2 regions of the Photobacterium atrarenae genome follow, and region 1 is predicted to be linked to the other one. Evidence: predicted binding sites of a transcription regulator. Region 1 holds the regulator's gene; the other holds the start of a gene.
What was found. Region 1 encodes CRP, which controls carbon source genes, mostly activating them, when cyclic AMP is high. Its sites were predicted from a motif close to TGTGANNNNNNTCACA; they were not measured.
Positions count from the first base shown of each region.

Region 1 (5,672 bases):
GTGCTATAACACCAAGAACTCAACTCAATCAGCCAGCACCCATGACTCCTTTTGAACCGGCCAGTGGCCTGCGCAACGCCCATCTGCAAACCCTGCTGCCGCGCCTGTTGCGGCGTACCCCGCTCTTTACCCCGCAAACTCAGCGGATTGAAACCCCGGACGGGGATTTTCTCGATCTCGCCTGGACCGGCCCCAGTGACAGCTATCCGGGTGATCAGCCGATCCTGGTGCTGTTTCATGGCCTGGAAGGCAGCTTTCACAGTCCGTATGCCAACGGCCTGCTCTATGCGGCAAAACGCCGGGGCTGGCTCGGGGTAATGATGCACTTTCGCGGCTGCAGCGGCGAGATCAATCGCCTGGCACGCAGTTACCACTCAGGCGAGACCAGTGATGCGACTTTCTTCCTGCGCTGGCTACGACAGCAGTTTCCCGACAACCCACTGTGGGGCGTCGGCGTCTCGCTCGGCGGCAACATGCTGGTCAACTACCTGGCCGAGCATCAAGATCGCAGCGAGCTTGCCGCAGCCCAGGTGATCTCCCCGCCGCTGAACCTGGCGTCCTGCTCGGCACGGATCGAACAGGGCTTCTCACGGCTCTACCAGCAATACCTGCTCGGCTCGATGAAGAAAAACCTCAGCCAGAAAGTCCTGGCGCTGCCGGAGGAGATGCCGCTGGCCCTCGAGCAGGTCGATGCCATCCGCTCCCTGCGCCAGTTCGACGACAGGGTCACCGCCCCCCTGCACGGCTTCAAAGATGCCGAGGACTACTACCGCCAGTGCAGCGGGCTCGACAAGCTCCAGCACATCACCATCCCGCTGCGGATCATCCATGCCGCCGACGATCCGTTTATGACCCCGGCCGTGATCCCGCGCTCCCCCTTGCCTGACAACATTGACTACCACCTCAGTCCATATGGCGGCCATGTCGGGTTCGTCGCCGGATCGTGGAACAAGCCACAGTTCTGGCTTGAACACACCGTCCCGGCCTGGTTTGAAGCCCGTACTGGGCACAGCACCTGAACCCGTCGCGCTCAAACCATGGGATGAGAACTCTACAAGCGATGAAATTGTCAATATAATCGACGTAGTATCTGACATTGCGCGTAGAGTTTTACCATGATTATTCCCTGGCAAGAGATCGACCCGGACACCCTGACCAACCTGATTGAGCACTTCGTGCTGCGTGAGGGCACCGATTACGGTGAGCAGGAGCTCAGCATGCGCGAGAAGGTCAGCCACGTGCGCCAGCAACTGCAGAGCGGCGAAGCGGTGATTGTGTTCTCCGAGCTGCATGAAACGGTCGATATCAAACTTCGCCGCCAACTGGGTACGTAACGTTCCGCGATCGCGGCAGATCCCCTGCAATTTTGACAATCCGGCTTGACCTGCCCCCTGCTCGCCTGTTAATAACTCTTTCCGTTATTGTTAACGACAGGGTTTGTCATGTCTGCAAAACATCCAATTATTGCAGTTACGGGGTCTTCGGGCGCCGGAACGTCGACCACTTCCGAAGCCTTTCGCAAAATGTTCAACATGATGGGCATCAATGCGGCCTGGCTGGAAGGCGACAGCTTCCACCGCTTCACCCGTCCGGAAATGGACGTCGAGATCCGCAAGGCAAAAGAACAAGGCCGGCACATCAGTTACTTTGGTCCCCAGGCCAATGACTTTGCCCAGTTGGAGAACTTTTTCCGCCAGTACGGCGACGACGGCAGCGGGAAATTTCGCCGCTATCTCCACACCTTTGACGAAGCCGTGCCCTATAACCAGATGCCGGGCACCTTCACGCCCTGGCAGGATCTGCCGGAAAATACCAATGTGTTGTTCTATGAAGGGCTGCACGGTGGGGTGGTGGATGGCGATGTCAACGTCGCCCAACATGTGGATTTGCTGATCGGCATGGTGCCGATCGTTAACCTGGAATGGATCCAGAAAATTGTCCGCGATACCCGCGACCGCGGCCACTCCCGGGAAGCGGTGATGGAGTCGGTGGTCCGCTCGATGGATGATTACCTCAACTACATCACCCCGCAGTTCTCCCGCACCCACATCAACTTCCAGCGGGTCCCGACGGTCGACACGTCCAACCCGTTTACCGCCAAGGCGATCCCCAGCCTGGACGAGAGCTTTGTGGTGATCCGTTTCCGCGGCATCAAAAATGTCGATTTCCCGTATCTGCTGGCAATGATCCAAGGCTCGTTCATGTCGCGCCACAATACCCTGGTAGTGCCGGGCGGCAAGATGAGTTTCGCCATGGAGCTGATCATGCGGCCCCTGATCCAACAGCTGATCGAAACCGGGAAGATTGGCTAAGCCAACGACGGCCCTGTCACCGGGACGTGACAAGAAGGCAGCCCTTCTCGTCACGTCTCCGTTTAGGCCGGAACCACTTCCCAGGAGTGGGTCATTTCCACCCCTTCGCCCAGCATCAGGCACACCGAGCAGTATTTCTCCAGCGAATCGGCTACAGTCTTGGCAACCAGGGCTTCATCTAAGTCGTGACCGGTGACCACAAAATGCAGGTTAGCCGTGGTAAAAATCCGCGGTGCCTGCTCCCGGCGCTCGGAGGAAATTTGCGCTTCACAGCCGGTAATTTTCTGGCCGGCAGATTTTAGCCCGTCCACCACATCAACCGAGCTGCAGCCACCGGCGGCCATCAGCACCAGCTCCATCGGGCTCGGTGCGGTCGCCCCGCCATTGCCATCCATCACCACACTGTGGCCGGAGTTGGACTGACCTAAAAACGTCATCTCTTCGACCCATTTCACTCGCGATTGCATTGCTTACTCCTTACTGCTGACAGGGGTTTCAGACACTATCTCACAAGTGTGTGATCATGTGCACAGTTACAACGGCAAAATGCCAATTTCAGATAGATCAATATCAAGAAAAACCCGGCGAAAAAAGATAAACTCTCAACTAATTATTCACGTGAGCTTGCAGCCCAGCGGCTGACTGGCATATCCTAGTCGGCGAACAATGTTATTGTGATGCCCAGCCGCGAATTATAGGGATGTCATTGCTGGGCAACAAACGCAGAGGAAGTTAGTAATATGGTTCCAGGTAAACCTCAAACAGATCCAACGCTAGAGTGGTTTCTTTCCCATTGCCACATCCACAAATACCCGTCAAAGAGCACTTTGATCCATGCCGGCGAGAAAGCAGAAACACTCTACTACATCGTCAAGGGTTCTGTTGCCGTATTGATCAAGGATGAAGAAGGCAAGGAGATGATCCTGTCTTACCTCAACCAGGGCGACTTCATTGGCGAGCTGGGCCTGTTCGAAGAAGGCCAGGAGCGTACCGCCTGGGTTCGTGCCAAGACCCCATGTGAAGTGGCTGAAATCTCCTTTAAGAAATTCCGTCAGCTGATCCAGGTCAACCCGGATATCCTGATGCGTCTTTCTGCGCAAATGGCGAGCCGCCTGCAAGTCACCAGCCAGAAAGTCGGTGACCTGGCCTTCCTGGATGTGACCGGTCGGATTGCCCAAACCCTGCTGAACCTGGCCAAGCAACCAGATGCCATGACCCACCCGGACGGTATGCAGATTAAGATCACGCGTCAGGAAATTGGTCAAATCGTCGGTTGTTCACGTGAAACCGTCGGCCGTATCCTGAAGATGCTGGAAGAACAAAACCTGATTTCAGCCCACGGCAAAACCATTGTCGTTTACGGCACTCGCTAAACGCCGACCGCTCAATCGTTCAAAAGCCGCACCCCGTGCGGCTTTTTTCATCGCCGTGATTTGGACCTAACTTCCGGCGCCTCTCCGCCCTTGCACTCTGCATATTTGCTGCTAAATTGAGCATATCAATGGGATCAGTATCCTCCGCCATTGCGGCCCGATAGCAACGCAGCAACTGGCGAACGATACCAACCACATCAACAAGCAGCGGAAAGTCACGATATGGATATCGAGCGTTTTGCCCCCAACACCAGCACAACACCACCAGCCGTTTTGCAGGCACTGCCCGCCACCATCGAGATGACCGGCTTTAGCGACCCGCGCCATTACCTGGAACAACAACCGCCGCTAGATCCCGAAAGCCGCCACCAGGATCAGGAAAGCGACTGGGTGCCACCACTCGACAACCAGCACGAGCCATTACCAACTTTACTCACTTAGAAAAAAACAGCCAGGGTAGTTACCTTACCCTGGCTGCTGAGTGCTCAGCGAAACGGTTCGCGCTTCGCCGGATATCTGATGATCACGCCATCACTGATTTGTACTTTCGAAGATCTTATCGGCTGATGCTTCGACAAAACCGCGATACAGCTCGCCATCTTCGGTCGGATAGCGCTTGGCGAACTCATAGAAGCCGCCCGGGATCTCACGGATCCCATCCAGGAAGCTCACCGGTACCCGATCGGCCATGGTCGATGACTGCTCCAGCAGCACTGCCGGGCTGCCTTTCACTTCACCGCCCGCTTCATTGATCGCAAAACCATTATGACGCAGCAAGTGATTCACCTCGCGTACCTCAGTAAACTGCTCCAACTGGTTGACGCTGACGGTAAAGTGGTTAGCACCAAAGCCATGGGCCGCAACCCAGCCGGCGTACTCACTTTCCGCCGACAACAGCTCATAGGTGGCATAATCGAGATCCCACAACCGGCCACCGTAGAGGAATGCCGGATCCTTCAGCGCCGCATCCGGCACCTGGTTCACCAGATCACGTACCGTCTGCTGCAGCAAGGATGAGAACTGACCCACCAGCAACTCACTGATAAACACCTTCGGCGCCGCCGGATTCGGGTGCTCGAAGTGCTCGGCATACAGCTTTTTCGCTTCGAAGTGGTACTTACCGCAAGGCTTATAGCCAATGGCGATAAATGGTGCCGCCAGACGATCCAGACCGACCTGCGGCAGGTTGAATGTCCGCAGCGCGATATGATCGTTGAGCAGGGGTTCATCTTCCTCGAGCAGGTCATGGACCTGCGCGGCTGATGGACACAAGCGCTGGGTATAATCCTGCCACAGCGCGTTAAACAATTGCTCGACCCTTTCCATGATACTTGTTCCCCTTACCTAATCGCGGTGTCGCGGCCGGCGCGACTTACATAGTGATCCCCGGCGACAATTGTGCCGGCAGTTCGGTGTGCTCGCCTTCCATTGAGGCCATCGGGTACGCACAGTAATCGGCGGCATAGTACGCGCTCGGACGCAGGTTACCGGAAGCGCCCGGACCACCGAACGGCGCATCACCGCTGGCCCCGGTCAGCTGACGGTTGCGATTCACAATCCCGGCACGAATATGGTCGATAAAGTACTGCCATTCATCGTCCTGGGTGCTGACCAGACCAGCTGACAGGCCATAGCGCGTGTCATTGGCCAGCTCAACCGCTTGCGCCAGATCGTCATAGCGTGCAACCTGCAGCAGCGGACCGAAGTATTCTTCATCCGGCAGCTCAGCAATCTTGCTGACTTCGATGATCCCCGGTGTCACCACCGCCCCCTGACCACGCTTGGCTTCCAGCAGCATCTCACCACCCAGCTCAACCAGGTTGGCCTGGGCACGGATAATGTTGTCCGCAGCTGCAACCGAGATCTGCGGGCCCATAAACGGCTGCGGTTCGGCAAACGGGCCATCAACGTTGAGCTGAGACGCCGCTTCAACCAGACGCGCCAAGACAGCATCACCTTCAGGGCCTTTCGGCAGGTACAGACGACG
Region 1 is NZ_CP101508.1:244,335-250,006, reverse strand. It holds gene NNL38_RS01200 (hydrolase) at 42-1,019, shown strand; gene NNL38_RS01195 (YheU family protein) at 1,116-1,334, shown strand; gene NNL38_RS01190 (phosphoribulokinase) at 1,443-2,312, shown strand; gene NNL38_RS01185 (OsmC family protein) at 2,375-2,779, opposite strand; gene crp (cAMP-activated global transcriptional regulator CRP) at 3,053-3,685, shown strand; gene NNL38_RS01175 (hypothetical protein) at 3,908-4,126, shown strand; gene NNL38_RS01170 (DUF1338 domain-containing protein) at 4,217-5,011, opposite strand; gene astD (succinylglutamate-semialdehyde dehydrogenase) at 5,058-5,672, opposite strand, start outside.

Region 2 (5,672 bases), 1.5 Mb from region 1:
CTTCATGCGGGCAGAGGTGACCAGGGTGGCATGGATCCCGAAGGTGTTGACTGTTTCGGGGGTTCCCCGGTACATCCCGCCCGGAATACTGGCTGGTTGGTAAAACTCATTTTCCTCGATCAGCTTGTTTACCACCGGACCGGTTACCGGAATGATCACGCTATTACATGCCGTGGTTGCTTCTTTGATGGTATTGTTTGGATGACCGGCGGTAAACACCATGGCATCGATTTTATTTTCACACAGCGCTCGGGACTGCTCTGCGGCATTGAGCTCAGTCAGCTTGGCAAAATTCTTCTTCGACCAGCCCATGGCTTTCATCAGTACTTCCATTGTAGCGCGCTGCCCGGAGCCCGGGTTACCGATATTCACCCGCTTTCCTTTCAGGTCGGCAAACGTCTTGATCCCGGCATCGGCGCGAGCCACCACGGTAAACGGCTCTGCATAGATAGAAAATACAGTCCGCAGGGACTTGAACGGGCCTTGGTCAGTAAACGCACTGGTGCCGAGATAAGCATGGTACTGCCAGTCGGATTGGGCGATCCCCAGTTCTAAATCATTTTCCCGAATGGCGTTGAGGTTATAGATAGAACCGTCTGTGCTTTCGACGGCGCAGCGAATGCCATGTTGTTCGCGTTGAATATTGATCAAGCGGCAAATCGCGCCGCCGGCAGGGTAGTAGACACCGGTGACGCCACCGGTCCCGATAGTGATGAATGTCTCGGCGTGCGCCGGGGATAGCAAGGCGGTGATCAACGCCGCCAACAACCAGGAAAAGAAGCCGGGCAATTTCATATCGTCCTCTGTAAGCAGCACAAGGAAGCCGGGGTTGAATCAAAAGTATATACCGAACTTGATTTCAGCAGCTGGGATTGGTGTGGCGAACGGCTGTTCGGAGCGCGGATACAAAAATCCCCGCAGGGCGGGGATTGAAGGGAAGGCTTGCGTTATGCCGGCTGGCGCTTGATTGTGGCGGCGCGCTTGTTTTCCCATTGGGTGATAAAGGCCACCGACAGAATGATAATCGCTGCGCCTAGCCACAGCCGACCCGGCGGTACCCAGCCAAAGACCACCCAGCCGGCCAGGACGTTGAGTGGCAGTTTGGCGTGGTCAAAGGGCTGAACAAAGGAGGCATCGGCGACTGCATAGGCTTTCGCGATCGCCCATTGGGCCAGGGCCGTCAGCAAGCCTGCGCCCAGCAACAGGAGCCAGGTCAGCCCGCCGCTGGGCAGGGTGAAGTCCGGGACGGCCAGGAACAGGTTAAACGGCGTGATCAGCAGCAGCAGGTAGACCACGATGGTGGTCGGGGAGTCGTGCGATGACATCCGTTTCACCATCAGGGAGTAACAGGCCCAGAAAAAAGCCGCGCCGACCGGCAGTAAAGAAGCCCAGTTAAATGCATCGGACCACGGCTCTAAGATAATCATGGCGCCGCAGAATCCGGTCAGGGTTGCAGCCCAGCGTGCCGGGCCGACGTTTTCTTTCAGGAACAAGCCGGAGCCGACGGTTGCAAACAGCGGTGAGGTCATCAGCAGCGCGATCCCCTGCCAGATCGGCACCGGATAAGCCAGTGCCCACAGCCAGAGCTGGATCCCGATGACCGACAGGAATACGCGCAGGCAATGCATGCCAAAATGCTTGGTCTGTAATGCACGGCGCAACCCGAGGCTATGCAGCCAGGGAAAAATCGCCACCAGGGCAATGAAATACTGGATCAGCGCAACAGTCGTGGACGGCAACTGCAGCATGACACTCAAATACTGCGCCATGCTGTTGACCATTGCAAAGGCAAGCCCTGCGCCGAGCATCCAACTGGCGCCCTGAAGCGGGTTGTGTTGATGTGACATGAAATTATGATGAGTCGATAGTAAATAAATCTATCGGCATCATAACCCCGGTGGCGGGATGTTGAAACTAATTTGTAAAGAAAAACCGCCAGTTGGCGGTTTTTTTGATGTGAATAGTGACTATCCGGCAGCGATTATGCAGCGACGTAGCTCAGCGGAATATCCGGATTCAACGCTTCTAGAGTATTTTGCGTGTCTGCCAGATAACTGATGGCACTGTCCGATTTTTCGACCAGTGCGGCTTCAACAATCTCTACAAACGGGTAACCGGCCATATTCATATTGATCAGTGCGACTTGCAGCGGCGGCAGGCTCGGGTTGAATGCAGCATTTTCTGCATACATACCGGTGAAAATGCGGCCGTCTTTGGCTTTCAACGCAACGCCGCCGAAGCTTCGGGAGTAAGGCGCGTGAGAGCGGTTGGCTGCCTGGCAGGCGTCATTAATCAGGGCTTCGGTTGCCTCGGTTGTCATCCCGTGGTTGACCTGGGTCATGAGCGCTTCAGTAATGTTCAGATCGGCCGGGCCGAACGACTCCGGTAAATATTCTTGTAATGTTTTTGCTTCACGCTCAGGGAGTTGAATAATCAGTTCCTGCGCGGTCGTCAGTTCATTCATGAACTGGCGGCAGTGGCCACAAGGGCTGTAGTTGATCGTGATATCGGTAATGCCGGTTTCACCTTTGACCCAAGCGTGGCTGATCGCAGATTGCTCGGCATGAACCGTTTGGGATAAGCCTGTGCCAAGGAATTCCATGTTGGCGCCGAAGTAGAGACGACCGGATTGACCCCGGACAATTGCTCCGACGAAGAAATTAGAAATAGGAGCAACAGAATAAGCAGCGGCAATAGGGAGGAGTGCGACGCGAAGTTCGCTGTCTGACAATTGGGTTTGTTCAAGCAGTTGTTGGAACGTTGCTGGACTCAAGGTTGCATCAAAGTCTGGTTGTTCCAAAACAGGTTGTAGCGCAGTTGCCAGTTCTGCCGGTAATGTGCTTAAAGCATCCATTACTTTCCTATGCATGAGTTTGTCACTCCGTCTTGTGTATGGAGAAACATTGTAGACCTGGCTTTATGAAATAAGAGTGATCTATGTCACATATAGATTATGCTCGTTTCACTTATTACATAATTGAGAGTGGTGTCACACAGGTTTGAATTTTTATACTCATATTTTTCAATAAGTTAAACATGTATTCGATTGCCTGCACAACGCCACCCTGTTGTCTCATTTATCACCCGTTAATGGAACAGGCTCAGGATCAGCGGGTAAACGAGCGGTGCCAGCAGCGAGGTCATCACGCCGCAAATCACCAGGGCGAGCGAGCCGAACGCGCCTTCCTGATGATTTTCTTCCGCCGCCTTGGCGGTCCCCAGCGCATGGGAAACGGTGCCGATGGTCAGCCCTCGCGCCATGGTGGATTCTATCCGCAGCAGCTTAAACAGCGGATAGCCGAGGATTGCGCCAAACAGCCCCGCGATAATCACCATCACTGCTGCAATCGACGGCATGCCGCCGAGCTGATCAGACACGGCCATGGCGATCGGTATGGTGACGGATTTCGGCAAGATACTGGCAGCCAGTTGTCCGTCCATCCCGAGTGCCAGGGCAATTGATGTGCCGAAAATCATCGATAGGACACTGCCTGCCAGACAAGCCGACAGGATGGTTTTCCATTTCTGCTTAATTTGACCTAATTGTTCATAGAGCGGGAAGGCCAGCGCCACAACCGCAGGTTCAAGCAGGGCATTGAGCCATTTGTTCTGTTCAAAATACGTGGTGTAAGGCACCTGGAACCATATCAGTAAGGGAATGATGACCAGCAGGCAGATTAGAACCGGATTGATCACCGGGTGTTGGATTTTCTTGGAAAGGAATCGTGCACAATAAAAAACGATTAAGGTTGTCGCCAGCCAGATCATTGTTTTTCCTTCTTATCAACAGCAATGCCCAGAATAAGGAAGACAATCAGGCTGCTGCCGAGGGTACTGAGCAGAATAGGAAGCGTATTCTCAGCGATTAAATCAAGGTAATTCACCAGGCCAACCGCAACGGGTACAAACAGCAGCGCCATGTGGCGGATCATCAAGTGGCAGCTTTCTTTGGCCCAGTGGGACGGAATGATGCCAGTCGAGAGGATGAAAAACAGGATGAGCATGCCAATGATGCTGCCGGGGATTGCCAGGTGCGTGAGGTGCTGGATTGCTTTGCCGGCGAATAAGCAAACCAGGATGATTGCAAAGGAACGAAGATAAGCCATGAGCCTTAATACCGGAGTGGGAAGACTCAATTATCATACAAAAATTCTGTGACTCAGGCCACACTTAAAGCGCGTATTGGCAACTTAGTAGTTCGAGAAAAACACAATCGCAACCCCAGCGGCAGCCAGCAAGAAGACAGAGATTTTGTGCATCAAACTGTACTTCACAATATGCTCGGTAGCTGATTCCAGTTTGGGAGCCGGTTTGGCCTCATCAGTCAGCCTGGGCTGTTTATCAAAGGTGTGGATATGGCGGCAGGTTTTGTTCGGCATCGGCACTCGAAATCCGAAATGGGGCAGTACTTCGATTGGAATCGCCACGGTGCCGTTATGCTCCAGTTTTTTCGATAGGGCCAGCAACAAGGTATTGAGGTCAAAATGACCGTGACTTTCATCTTCATACGGATCGAGCTGGATAAAGGTTTTATCAAACAACGACTGAGCGCTGATCACTTCGCCGGCAAAATAACACAAGGTTTCAAGCAAGCGGGATTCATGCAGGGTGAGTTTGGTTTCGGTACTATCTTTCCAAACCAGTAACCGTAAGTCGGGCTCAAAATCTACGTGCTCAAAACGGTAGCAACGTGTTAATGCTTTCGTCGTCATATCAGCCACTTATACTCCAATAGATACAGCTTAGACTTCAGCCGTTCTCATGTAATTCAGGTGGGCGAGTCTATGAGAGCGTGAGAAAGTCAATCGATTGAGACTCAGACGGCCAGGCGGAATGAGCTCGCTGAACAAATACCTACGTATTAAGTTTTGTCTGCAACATCCTGAAGTTCAATCTGCGGAATTGAGATAATGACGGAATAAAAAGCCCCCCGGCTGATATTCCCGGAGGGCTTGGGCTATTTTTGCTTGTATGACCGGGTGTTAGGAAGGATTCAGTGCATCTGAATCCTTGTGTCGGCGTGCCGGAAATCTAGACCAGGCTTTCCGCATATTCATACACAGCCTTGAGAATGGCCATCTTTTTCTCATCAGATTGATGTTCCAGCGCGATTGCTTCCAGATTCTGCATATAGCCCGGCAGGTTGGATTCGAAATAATCCTGGCAGTGGAACTTCCACTGTTGCTGCTCTTTGTAGTCCAGCGACATCGGGAAATTTCTCGCCCGGTAACGGAACAAGAGCGGCTTGATCCGTTTGTCATCCACCTTCAGATCAAGCTTGGTCAGCTCCTCAGGTGAGGTCTCACGGATGATGTTCATCGCAGAGCGATCGGCGGTGGAGAAGAAGCCGTTATACAGGTGGGTGTCGACATTCTCCGACGGTTCAAATTCACGATCGGCACTGAAAATCGCCAGCAGTTTTTCCCGTACTTCCGGGTGCGATTTCAACAGTTGGAGGTGCTTCAGGCACTGCTCACGATCAATGCCGATCCGCTCTGCATCTTCCGCTTTCAGGGTTTTCGCCGGCGCCAGCACAGGACACTTGTTCAGGTGAACCAGCTTGATTGGCACCGGGAGCTCATCCGGTCCAAGATCGCTGTGCTTGGTATAGAGACGCTCGCGTAGGGTATCGGCATCAAGCTCGATCAGCGGGGTCGGATCTTTGGCCAGGT
Region 2 is NZ_CP101508.1:1,791,770-1,797,441, reverse strand. It holds gene NNL38_RS08565 (TAXI family TRAP transporter solute-binding subunit) at 1-795, opposite strand, end outside; gene NNL38_RS08560 (DMT family transporter) at 948-1,847, opposite strand; gene cdd (cytidine deaminase) at 1,982-2,869, opposite strand; gene NNL38_RS08550 (CidB/LrgB family autolysis modulator) at 3,088-3,768, opposite strand; gene NNL38_RS08545 (CidA/LrgA family protein) at 3,765-4,106, opposite strand; gene NNL38_RS08540 (winged helix-turn-helix domain-containing protein) at 4,191-4,712, opposite strand; gene sbcB (exodeoxyribonuclease I) at 5,032-5,672, opposite strand, start outside.
Region 2: the regulator CRP is predicted to act here: its motif matches at 2,979-2,994, upstream of cdd (cytidine deaminase).